2 regions of the Oceanobacillus picturae genome follow, and region 1 is predicted to be linked to the other one. Evidence: a T-box and tRNA genes for the amino acid it is inferred to sense, from the RefSeq annotation. Region 1 holds a T-box; the other holds one or more tRNA genes.
What was found. The T-box of region 1 lies ahead of ileS (isoleucine--tRNA ligase). A T-box ahead of a tRNA ligase gene usually reads a tRNA of that ligase, here a tRNA-Ile.

Region 1 (5,780 bases):
GAAAACAAGTTGGGGCAAAGTATTTATCAAAGCCAATTGGTTCCCTTTCATTTTTCTTATTATAGGCAATGATAGACTGATTTCCCATTCGATGTACTTGTTCATAAATAGGTTCATAGTCGTAACCCGCATCCATTGTTTGGTAGCGCAAAGAAGAAAGAGCTAGTTCCTTCACCCCTTTTAATAAGGGAATGGCGGCTTTTCCGTCATTCAAACTTCCTGACGAAAAGAGTGACTGTAAAATATATTGACTAGATGTCCCAACAGCTAAATGGCCCTTGTAGCCGTACCAGAAAACATTTTTTCCTTCACTGTTCTTTTTTATGCCCCATTTTGGGGCTTGGGGGACTTCAGCCCGTAAGTCGGTTAAAGGTACGTCTAATTGCGCTTCTATTTTCTTTTCATAAAGAGGCAAGTTTGCTTCTATTTCAGCCTGTTCAAGTAACCATTGTTCCCGTTCTTCCTTGGGTTTGCGTCCACGTTTTTTAGGTTCTGTTTTGGGCTTATCTTCTTTGGGTGGTGCTTGATCACGTGCTTCGAAGTGAGTGGCATCAATGGCGACGGTGTTGTCACTAATAAAGCCTTCCACAATGGCTTGTAGGACTACTTTTTTCTGTTCTTCTTCTAGAACGCTAGAGTCACTAAGTTTCGTCAGCAGGCGAGAATAGGCAGCTTCGGAAGGTGTCTCGTCCGAGACAAGAAAACCACAGTTCAATTTAAAAACAAAATCATCATTCAGGCGTTTCACCAAATCTTTAATCGTTGGAATACGTTCAACTATGCGAATGAAAGAGCTGATAATCATCGCTGCATAATTAAGCTCCACAGGAGCGCCACGTCGTGATTTTTTATTCACTTCATGGAAGATTCGATCCACGTCTATCTCGGATATAATTGAATCATACCGTTGGGTAGGTTCCATCTTGTATAATTCTTGGATGCCAAATAAGCTTGTTTGTCGTATAATAGTCATAAGAAGTGCTCCTTCAGTCTTTTTATGGTTTTATAGTCAACTACCATTATACAAGATTTGGGGAGGTACTTCTTTTTTTGTCTCTCAAAAGCGTTGAGACAGAAGGATTAATAAATGAAATTCATTCAACTACAAATAATATACCTTTTTATCAATGGATCCCAACTATAGCTGCATACAATATTATTATGATTCTGCCAGCATTGTTTATCTTCTTTGGATATAAATTGTTTGGAAAGTGGATAAACTCTACCTTATTTACACTTCGGATTAAAATATCAAGCAGCTCAACTTCAGCCTTATCTTGGATAATGTGTTTAGTTGGGTTGGTATTAATTTTTTACACCATAGATTATCTATAATTAGTCTTGTGAATATAGTATTAACTAAAATGATATAAAGGTTGTAATCTAAAAATGTTGGCCGGAGACATTAATTAAGACTTTCACTTTTGTTTTTTCTTAGTTCTAAAAAATAATCACATATCGTACCAGTGCGTACAATGGGATGACGTCATAGTGTTACATAATAGTTTGATTGTCTACTCGGTGTGATCCAGAAAGGGCACTCCTGATTTTACAGAAGCGTTACAGGTTACAAGATTTATTTGGGTTGGTTTATTAAAGCAAGAAAATCCGTACATTGAATTTTACAATAAAAGCGTTTTCCGTTACTTAGTTTTTGACGTTGGTGTTATTGCTTATTTCCGTATAGAGCATAGCACGGAGTTTTGGTTATGTGGGATGACTTTATTAGGCTAATGTCCAGACGTCTACCCCTATTAAATTAAGGAGAGAAAGCATATGAAGTTTGTTCTTATTACTGGACCGCAAGCGGTAGGTAAAATGACAGTGGGGCAGGAGTTAGCAAAGATAACAGACCTAAAACTATTTCATAATCACATGACGATTGAATTGGTAAATCATTTTTTTGACTATGGCACGAAAGAAGGGAAAAGATTAGTAAACTTATTTCGGCAAGAGATATTTGAAGAAGTCTCAAAAAGTAATTTGGACGGAATGATTTTCACTTACTTATGGGCGTTTAATTTACAAGCTGATTGGGATTATGTAAACAGAGTAACGCAGCTATTTGAGTCCAAGGGGGCCACAGTCTACTATGTAGAACTAGAAGCTGATCTGGACGAGAGAATTCAACGTAATAAAAGTTCTAATAGGCTGGAACATAAACCCTCAAAAAGAAATATCGAATGGTCTGAAAGTAGGTTGAAAAAATCAATTGAGAATTATCGATTGAACTCGTTAGAAGGCGAAATTGAATTCCCGAACTATATAAAGATTAACAATACTAATTTGGGTGCGGAGGAAGTTGCAGAATTAGTTAAGAGGGAGTTTAATTTATAGAAGTTGACTGAGAAGCATATAAAAAGTTTTTGCATGGGGTGACTTGAAAAATGAAAATAAGAAAACCAAATGAGGTTGAAATTGAAAAGATATTATCACTTTCACCACAGGCGATATTTGAGGGAACTTTAGGAGAAGTAGAACCAACGATTGAAAAAGCAAAACAACTAGTAGAACCTCTTTTAAAAAGGGGGAGTAATTATTTAATAGCAACTGAAAACAATGTAATAACAGGTTGGGTTCTTATAGGGGGAAGCAAAGATCAGTTTTCAGATAAGGCACTCGGATTTATTTATGAATTGTTTGTTTTAGAGGAATACAGAGGTAAAGGCATTTCAAAGCAATTGATTAAAACAGGCGTTGAACAATTGAAACAAGAAGGATACTCCGAAATTCGTTTAAGCGTATTTGATGGAAATCCAGCAATTAAGATATATGAAAGTCTGGGCTTTAAAAACAGGACAATTACAATGAATATTTCATTATAAATAAACTTCTTTCACCGTTTGTTTGGGAGTAGCAATTTTAGTTTTATTTTAAAGCCACAAATTAACAGAAACCATCACAACTAGACAAACACCATAAAGAGACCAAGCTAAAATCTTATTACTTCTTGGAATGCCTTTTATTCGAAAAACCTTCATCAACTTGTAAGCCAAAAAAACAAAGAACAAAATGGATAACATCAAAAGTTCATTCAAATTTTTAGTCCCCTTTTATAGATCCAATTTTCAGTGTATATTCTATAATAGCAGAAAATACAAATAACAAACTAATAAATGTAAAAAATAAAGTTGACTTTCCCATCCCGGTTGGTTATGATTTGTATAATTTAATAAATAATTCGATGACGAGAAAGAGTAGCTATGTTTATCTTATCTACAGAGAGTTGACGATTGCTGAAAGTCAACGGTGAGACCATAATGAAAATCCTCTCCGAGAAGCAAAGTTGAAAAATTTTTAAACTTTGACGGCATTCTACCGATACCCAGGACGCGTATGATAGTACGTAGTGTAACAATTTGATAAAGACCACTACTATGGTTTTTTTATTTTGTTAAAAGTCGAATATATGTATATATATATGAACTCGATCCTACGTATGTGGGGTCGAGTTTTTTAATTGTTTACAAAGCAAGGATATGAATTTATTTGGTGATAGTTAAGCGTGGATAAGCCACGTCCAGCTCCAGCCCCCAGAAACTAGGCGACTTCAAGAATCGCCCTACGATAAGTCATCATCGGTTTAAGAGCTAACCGTGATTCCTTTATCTCAGTTGATTCTTTCCATTCGCTACGTTTCTAAACGGGTGCTTGCGCTTTAGTCCATTTAATGAGGTGATGATGGTGAAGGAAACCAATGTTGAAAGGGAATTAAGGGTTCGGAAAAAATGGGAAGCAGACAAAACATTTGAACGCTCTATAGCTAACCGTGAAGGGAGAGAAACCTATGTTTTTTATGAAGGTCCTCCAACTGCAAATGGGCTGCCACACGCGGGTCATGCCCTCGGAAGAACGATCAAGGATTTTGTAGCAAGATACAAAACAATGTCTGGTTACCAGGTACTGCGAAAAGCGGGTTGGGATACTCATGGCTTACCTGTGGAATTAGAAGTGGAAAAACAGTTAAATATTCGTGGAAAAGATGAGATCGAGGAATACGGTGTTGAGAATTTCATTCAAAAATGTAAAGAAAGTGTCTTTGCCTATGAGAGTGAGTGGAAACAATTCACGGAGGCACTTGGTTATTGGGTTGATATGGAAGACCCTTATGTAACACTAAAAAACGAGTACATTGAGTCTGTCTGGAACATCTTATCCACAATTCATGAGAAAGGTTATTTATATAAAGGGCATCGAGTTGTCCCATATTGTCCACATTGTGAGACTTCCCTTAGCTCTCATGAAGTGGCACAAGGCTATAAAGATGTTTCCGATTTATCTGTAACAGCTAAGTTTCGGTTAAAAGGCAGGACAAATGAATATCTTTTAGGCTGGACGACGACACCATGGACCTTGCCAGGAAATGCTGCTGTAGCAGTCAATCCTACTATGAACTATGTTCGTGTGAAGCATGACTCTGAAGTGTTTGTCCTTGCAGAATCTTTGGCTCCTACCGTGATGAAAGAGGAGTATGAGGTACTGGAAACTTTGAAAGGAAAAGACTTACTAGGCCTTTCGTATGAAGCACCTTTTGATTATGTGACGGTAACCAATGGACATAAAGTGATCGGGGCAGATTTTGTTACAGATACAAGTGGAACAGGTATCGTGCATATTGCACCAGCACATGGTGAAGATGATTACAAGGCAATACAGGATAATCAGTTTGATTATATCAATGTTGTGGATACAAAAGGTCGCTACACGGAAGAGATAAGACCACTTGCAGGGCGATTTGTAAAAGATTGTGATGTGGACATCATTAAAATGCTTTCAAAAGAAGATCTTTTATTCGAGAAGCAAAGATATGAACATAGTTATCCACACTGTTGGCGATGTGACAGTCCACTGCTTTATTACGCAATGGAAGGTTGGTTTATCCAGACAACAGCAGTGAAGGAAAGAATGCAAGCGAATAACCAGGAAGTTAGTTGGTTCCCTTCCCACATGAAAGATGGAAGGTTTGGGAACTTTTTAGATAACATGGTGGATTGGAATATAGGGCGAAACAGATATTGGGGAACCCCGTTAAACGTGTGGGTTTGTCAGGAATGTGGAGAAGAAAAGGCTCCACATTCAGCAAAAGAACTAAGAGAACTTGCTGTAGAAAAAGTGCCAGAAGATCTGGAATTGCACAAGCCTTATGTGGATAACGTTCATTTAACCTGTTCATGTGGTGGGAGAATGGATCGAACAAGCGAGGTTATCGATGTCTGGTTTGATAGTGGGTCCATGCCATTTGCTCAATACCATTACCCATTTGAAAATAAAGATTTGTTTCAAAAACAATTTCCTGCAGATGTCGTAATTGAGGGTGTTGACCAAACAAGAGGTTGGTTTTATAGCTTATTAGCAGTTTCTACACTGTTTACAGGACAATCACCATATAAGCGCGTCCTTTCCTTAGGGCATATTTTAGATGAAAATGGTCAAAAGATGTCGAAAAGTAAGGGAAATGCTTTGAATCCAACGGAGCTAATTGAAGAGTTTGGTGCTGATTCGTTAAGGTGGGCCTTGTTAGCGGACAGCTCACCATGGAACAATAAACGCTTTTCTAAAAAAACGGTGAGCCATGCAAAATCCAAAGTCATTGATACTCTGTTAAATGTGTACTCGTTTTATTCCATGTATGCAGAAATTGATCAATTCAACCCAGCTAGTGACTTGGGAGGGGATCCAACAACACTCGATAAATGGGTTGTTTCTCGTTTAAACACCGTTACAAGGGAAGTGGTTCAAAGTCTAGAGGATTATGACATCACCAAAGGGGCAAGAACCAT
Region 2 (5,780 bases), on a different contig from region 1:
TTCGCCTATTAAGAAAAAAGCTACAAGCGACCGCCAAAATAAACAGGATAAAGGAAATTGTAAAAATGGTCGTGTACCCAATATTTGCTTCCATACGAGCAATAATTATCCCGGCCAGCAACGGGCCAATCATACCACCAAAGGACTGAAGCACCCCTAGGAAGCCATTAAAAAAGTCACGTGTTTCAGGTTCCGTAATTTCAAAAGTTAGTACATTAAAAGCAAGCCAATAGAAGCCATAACCAATCCCTAGTAGGCTCCCTAATAAAAAATTGTACTTTGAAGCTTGTTCTCCAATAAGAAGAACACTTAGAAAAAATATGGACAGAAAGATTACTCCAAGCCGGAGGACGATCACCCTATCCACTTTTTTAGCTAATTTCCCCGCTAAAATAAATGTAGCGGGTTGAAATAGGTATATGGCCAGGTTGTAGATGGCAATCGTAATATAATCACCCGACTGCTTCCACAAATATATGTTAACAAAAGTATTGGACAAGAATATTCCCAGAGAATACAGTCCGCCAATAACAAGCAAAAAAAGTAGATCTTTATTTATATCTAATTTCTCTTGGTAAAATTGTATAGCCTTCCGCATGAATCATACTCCTTCATGAATCCTTTCTTAGTTTGAACAGAAGTAATGGAGATATGCAGTATGCTTTTTACTAATCCATATAAAAAGAGCACAGGGCTTTAAGCCTTGCGCTCTTTGAATTAAAGACTATTTTTATTTTGCTTCGTTGTAGTTTTTGTTTACTTGATCCCAGTTAACTACATTCCAGAATGCAGATACATAGTCAGGGCGTTTGTTTTGATATTTCAAGTAATAAGCATGCTCCCAAACATCAAGACCTAATAGTGGAGTTTTTCCATCCATTAGAGGTGTATCCTGATTTGGCGTGCTTGTTACTTCAAGCTCTCCATTGTTAAGAACTAGCCATGCCCAGCCGGATCCAAAGCGAGTTGTTGCAGCATTTTCAAATTCTTCCTTGAATTTATCAAAGCTGCCAAACTTACTGTTTAGTTTATCTGCAAGCTCACCTGATGGCTCGCCGCCACCATTTGGAGATAATACGTTCCAGAATAAAGTATGGTTTGCATGTCCGCCACCATTATTGCGAACGGCAGTGCGTGCGCTTTCTGGTACAGCATCTAAATTGCTTAAAAGGTCTTCTAATGATTTATTTTGAAGATCTGCATGCCCTTCTAATGCTCCGTTAAGCTTCGTAACATAAGTGTTATGATGCTTCGTGTGGTGAATGTTCATTGTCTCTTTGTCGATAGTTGGTTCTAACGCGTCGTATGCGTATGGTAGTTCTGGTAATTCAAATTTTGCCATAATTAATGTTCCTCCTCTAATAAATATGTTTATTAAAAGGAATGTATCCACCCTTTATGGAAAGAGTATCAAAGCACGCATACAGTTGCAACTAATATGCATGAGTATCAAATATAGCCTTCAAAAAACAAACCCCCTAGTTCTACTCAAAATTTACATAGCTTCTATGTAGATAACTTTTGAAAACACAAAAAAACAGGCCTTCGCCTGTATATCATTTAAAATGGTGGCTCGGGACGGAATCGAACCGCCGACACAGGGATTTTCAGTCCCTTGCTCTACCGACTGAGCTACCGAGCCATTGTTATAGTATATTATTATTTTGTTTCCTTCAGTTTAAGAAGTTTCGATGCGTTGCTTCGTAGTTCTGTGCTCGTCGTGTTGCATGCTATTTCGATGAAGTCGCACTCCTCGCAAGCCTGCACATAGCAGTTTTTCGATGAAGTTACGGCTTGCTCTACCGACTGAGCTACCGAGCCATTAAGGAATTGACTATAAATTGTTTCCTTTTTGTTTGAGTATGTATGGAGGAGGTAGAGGGATTCGAACCCCCGCGCGGTTTGACCCGCCTGTCGGTTTTCAAGACCGATCCCTTCAGCCAGACTTGGGTATACCTCCGAGTTTTTATGGTGGACCCTGCAGGACTCGAACCTGCGACCGATCGGTTATGAGCCGATAGCTCTAACCAACTGAGCTAAGGGTCCTTTGCTTTTATATTTATGGGGCGACCGGTGGGGATTGAACCCACGAATGCCGGAGCCACAATCCGGTGCGTTAACCACTTCGCCACGACCGCCATAAAATTATGATATTGGTGGCGGCGGAGGGGATCGAACCCCCGACCTCACGGGTATGAACCGTACGCTCTCGCCAGCTGAGCTACACCGCCATGTTTATCTTGTTAGTAATAACTGGTAGGATACATTGTAACCCGATCACCTTGTCTTTTTTTGTTACACATTGTTTCGGCGACAAGATATAATTTACCACGTTCGACAAAAACTGTCAATCATTTTTTTAAAAGATTTTTTTCTTTTTTACAATCTATGTAGTTTGTCCTCGGAAACGACAATATATAATATATCACTTTCTTAACTTGATTTCAATAATAAAATTATTTTTATTTTATTTTGAACATTAAACAATTAATGATGCCATCTAAAATAGAAAAGAAGAGCCTCAACAGACCCTTCTTCTCATCCTTACTCTTCTCCTAACACTTCTTCCGCAATATTAACGGCATGATCACCTATTCGTTCAAGATTGCTGATAATATCTACGAAAACGATCCCTGCAGAACCACTGCATAACCCTTCGTTCATTCGAATGATATGTTTTTTCCTAAACTTCCGCTCCATCTTATCAATTTCATCTTCTTTTTGTACAACTGCCAGAGCTTCTTCACGATCTGTTTTTTCAAGAGAACGAATAGCCTGTTTCACTGTAGCAATTGTCAGCTCAAACATTTCGTTAAGATCTTCATTCGCTTTATCAGTAAGATTTACTTTATTGGAAATCTTATAGTCAATAAGCTCGATAATGTTTTCAAAATGGTCACCAATCCGTTCAATATCTCGTACAGAGTCCATGAGTGCAGTATGCTTGTTACTCTCTAGCTCTGTTAGAGAGCCTGCAGAAATACTTACTAAATACTCGGTAATCTTGCGGTCGAGATTATTTAGAGCACCCTCTACCTGCATAGCCATATCTGAATGTTTTTGGGAATGATTGTTTAAATAGAGATTTGTCTCTTCCAATCCTTGAGATGCATATTCCCCCATCCGAATAACTTCGGCTTTGGCTTGGTCCAATGCCAGGGTGGAAGATTGCTGAATAAAAATAGGATCTAAATGCTTTGGTTTATATTCAACTATCGTATCCTCTCCAGGAATGATTTTTGTTACAAGCCATGCTAATGCACCGATAAATGGAAATTGGATAATCGTATTTGTTACGTTAAAAGTACCATGGGCAAATGCTATTGTCATTTCCGCATTCAAGTCAAATTGTCCTTGTAGATAAGTAATTACCTGGGTGAATACTCCGAGAAAAACAATAAATATAGTTGCACCAACCAGATTAAAAATAACGTGCGTGTATGCAGCACGCTTTGCTGCTACCGATGCACCAATAGACGCAAGAACTGCGGTTATCGTTGTACCAAGGTTGTCCCCAAAAAGAACAGGTATAGCTGCTTTAAGCTCAATTGCACCTTCTGAAAATAGACCTTGCAGAATCCCAATAGTGGCACTTGAACTTTGCACAATTAGGGTAAATACTGTTCCAATCACCACTCCTAGTATTGGACTATCACTCATATTTAAAGTCAACTGCTGAAAGGATTCCAGTTCTCTTAATGGTGACATACCACTGCTCATTAGTTCTAAGCCAAAGAATAAGGCACCAAAACCAAATATAGTCTGTCCAATGGCATTAACCAGTGTGTTCTTAAAGAAAAACAGTAAGAAACAGCCCACCGCAATAATTGGCAGTGCATATTCTCCAATGTCAATCCCAATAATAAACGCGGTTACGGTTGTCCCGATGTTCGCACCCATTATTACACCAATTGCTTGTCTGAATGTCATAAAACCTGCATTTACTAGACCAACCGTCAAAACGGTTGTACCTGAACTACTTTGAATCAGGATAGTTACAATAATTCCAGCTAAAACTCCCATAAAAGGATTGCTTGTAAATTTATCAAGAATGTTTCTTAACCGATCTCCTGCCGATTTTTGAAGTCCCTCTCCCATGTATTTTATACCAAGAAGAAAGATCCCTAATCCCCCGATAAATTCAAATAACAGTGTTTGCAGATCTAATTCCAATCCCTTTTACCACCCTTCATTCATGTAGAAATTTGTCGCACACTTAGACTATTATTAATAAATATAAATACTTTGTAAAGGATTTGCGTACAAATTTAACATTAAATTTACAAACCGTTTATCGCTTCCCTTTTATTTAGTTCCCTACTCCTCTTGTTAAAATGCAACCAATAGGCAAATAAAAAATCTTTTACAAACCGAATGGTCCATAAAAGATTTTAATAGTAACATTATTGTTTTTCAACTAGAATTTTTGTTCCATCAACCATCGCTACTCGGATTGAAGTCCCTTTTGTTATCCATTGCCCATTTGACACTGCACTATAGTCCTTATTGTTAACCCTAATTGTCCCTACTGGCCTTAAGTCAGTCAGTGTTACACCCTCCTGATCAACAAGTGTGGCATACGTTTCATTTATCGAATTATAGCCCGCTTCCGTTGAAAGCTGATCCTTTAATGTTAACTTATTCCACATATCCCTACGTTTAAATACTTTTAAAAATAGAAATGATGCTCCAGTTCCTAGCAACACGCCTAATACAGCATATAAACCGGCCGTCAAATTAGGTGCAGGTAAAGCCACTGCTGTTAACATAGCTGCAAGTCCGATGGTGGCAAGCGTGCCATCGTTTAGAAGTTTACCATCAATGATGATAAGTAATAATCCTATAAAGTAGATAATAAGCATAAGAATAACAGAACCTGTCTCAACATAAGCACCAAAATATACTGTAATAAATCCAATTCCCAATAGTGCAAAAAAACCACGCATATTAACCAGTACTTCACCAATTAGAAACAAAGTACCAAAACCAGTAATTACAAGTGCAATCCATTCTAGATTTAATATATCCAAGAGAAATCCTCCTCCCTACATCTAATGGTACGTTTGACAGAGCGGTTAAGTTTCAAAAAAGGGGGCAAAATGTATGTCATTTTTAAAAAGATGTACACTTTTTCTATTATGTGTATTCCTCATTGCAGCTGTCTATACAGATTTAACAAAAGGAAGTTTACCTACGGCTCCTGAAAATAACGAGACTAATACAAATTATACTGCCAAACAATTAAAAGTACAGCAAGGTGAAACAGTTCTTTCTATAATTGAGAAAATTAACCCTACTTTAACCCAAGTAAGTGTCGATAATTTTGTACAAGATTTTCAAGTACTTAATGCGGAAGCTGATCCATTTAACTTACAAGTAGACCGTTACTATTATTTTCCTGTTTATGAATGAGTACAAAACTCATATACATATTAATACAGTGTATCCACAAAGATTCTATGACAAGAAAAAAAGGGCTGATACCCTCAGCCCTTTTTACCATACAGTTATTTAAATAAATGGCAGTACAAATAACGTAATGGCGATTGAAATAGTTCCTGCAGCTATTGCTATATTGCCCAATGTGTCTGCACCTTTGCTCCTTGAGACAAAACCGAAAATAATACCCGCAGCCCCCATAATAACTGGCCATACAAAAAATGAAATAACTGAGAGCGCAATTGCAATCCATCCATATGTGTAATTCACATCAGATTCCGTCTCAGAGGTTGTATTAGCATCTTCCATTAAAGAGGCATTATAGTCATCTGCGGTTAATT

Region 2: it has a tRNA-Ile gene. The T-box ahead of ileS (isoleucine--tRNA ligase) is inferred to sense a tRNA for this amino acid. The anticodon was not compared.

What each region holds. Positions count from the first base shown of each region.
Region 1 is NZ_CCAX010000002.1:53,831-59,610, forward strand. Features, by position in the region: gene BN988_RS11315 (transposase) at 1-973, opposite strand, end outside; gene BN988_RS11325 (AAA family ATPase) at 1,777-2,337, shown strand; gene BN988_RS11330 (GNAT family N-acetyltransferase) at 2,388-2,825, shown strand; T-box leader at 3,176-3,408, shown strand; partial or broken gene ileS (isoleucine--tRNA ligase) at 3,679-5,780, shown strand, end outside.
Region 2 is NZ_CCAX010000001.1:315,270-321,049, reverse strand. Features, by position in the region: gene BN988_RS01615 (MFS transporter) at 1-598, opposite strand, end outside; gene BN988_RS01610 (superoxide dismutase) at 731-1,342, opposite strand; tRNA gene BN988_RS01605 (tRNA-Phe) at 1,567-1,642, opposite strand; tRNA gene BN988_RS01600 (tRNA-Ser) at 1,868-1,960, opposite strand; tRNA gene BN988_RS01595 (tRNA-Ile) at 1,970-2,046, opposite strand; tRNA gene BN988_RS01590 (tRNA-His) at 2,063-2,138, opposite strand; tRNA gene BN988_RS01585 (tRNA-Met) at 2,155-2,231, opposite strand; gene BN988_RS01580 (Na/Pi cotransporter family protein) at 2,545-4,173, opposite strand; gene BN988_RS01575 (NfeD family protein) at 4,404-5,030, opposite strand; gene BN988_RS18260 (hypothetical protein) at 5,104-5,412, shown strand; gene BN988_RS01565 (hypothetical protein) at 5,512-5,780, opposite strand, start outside.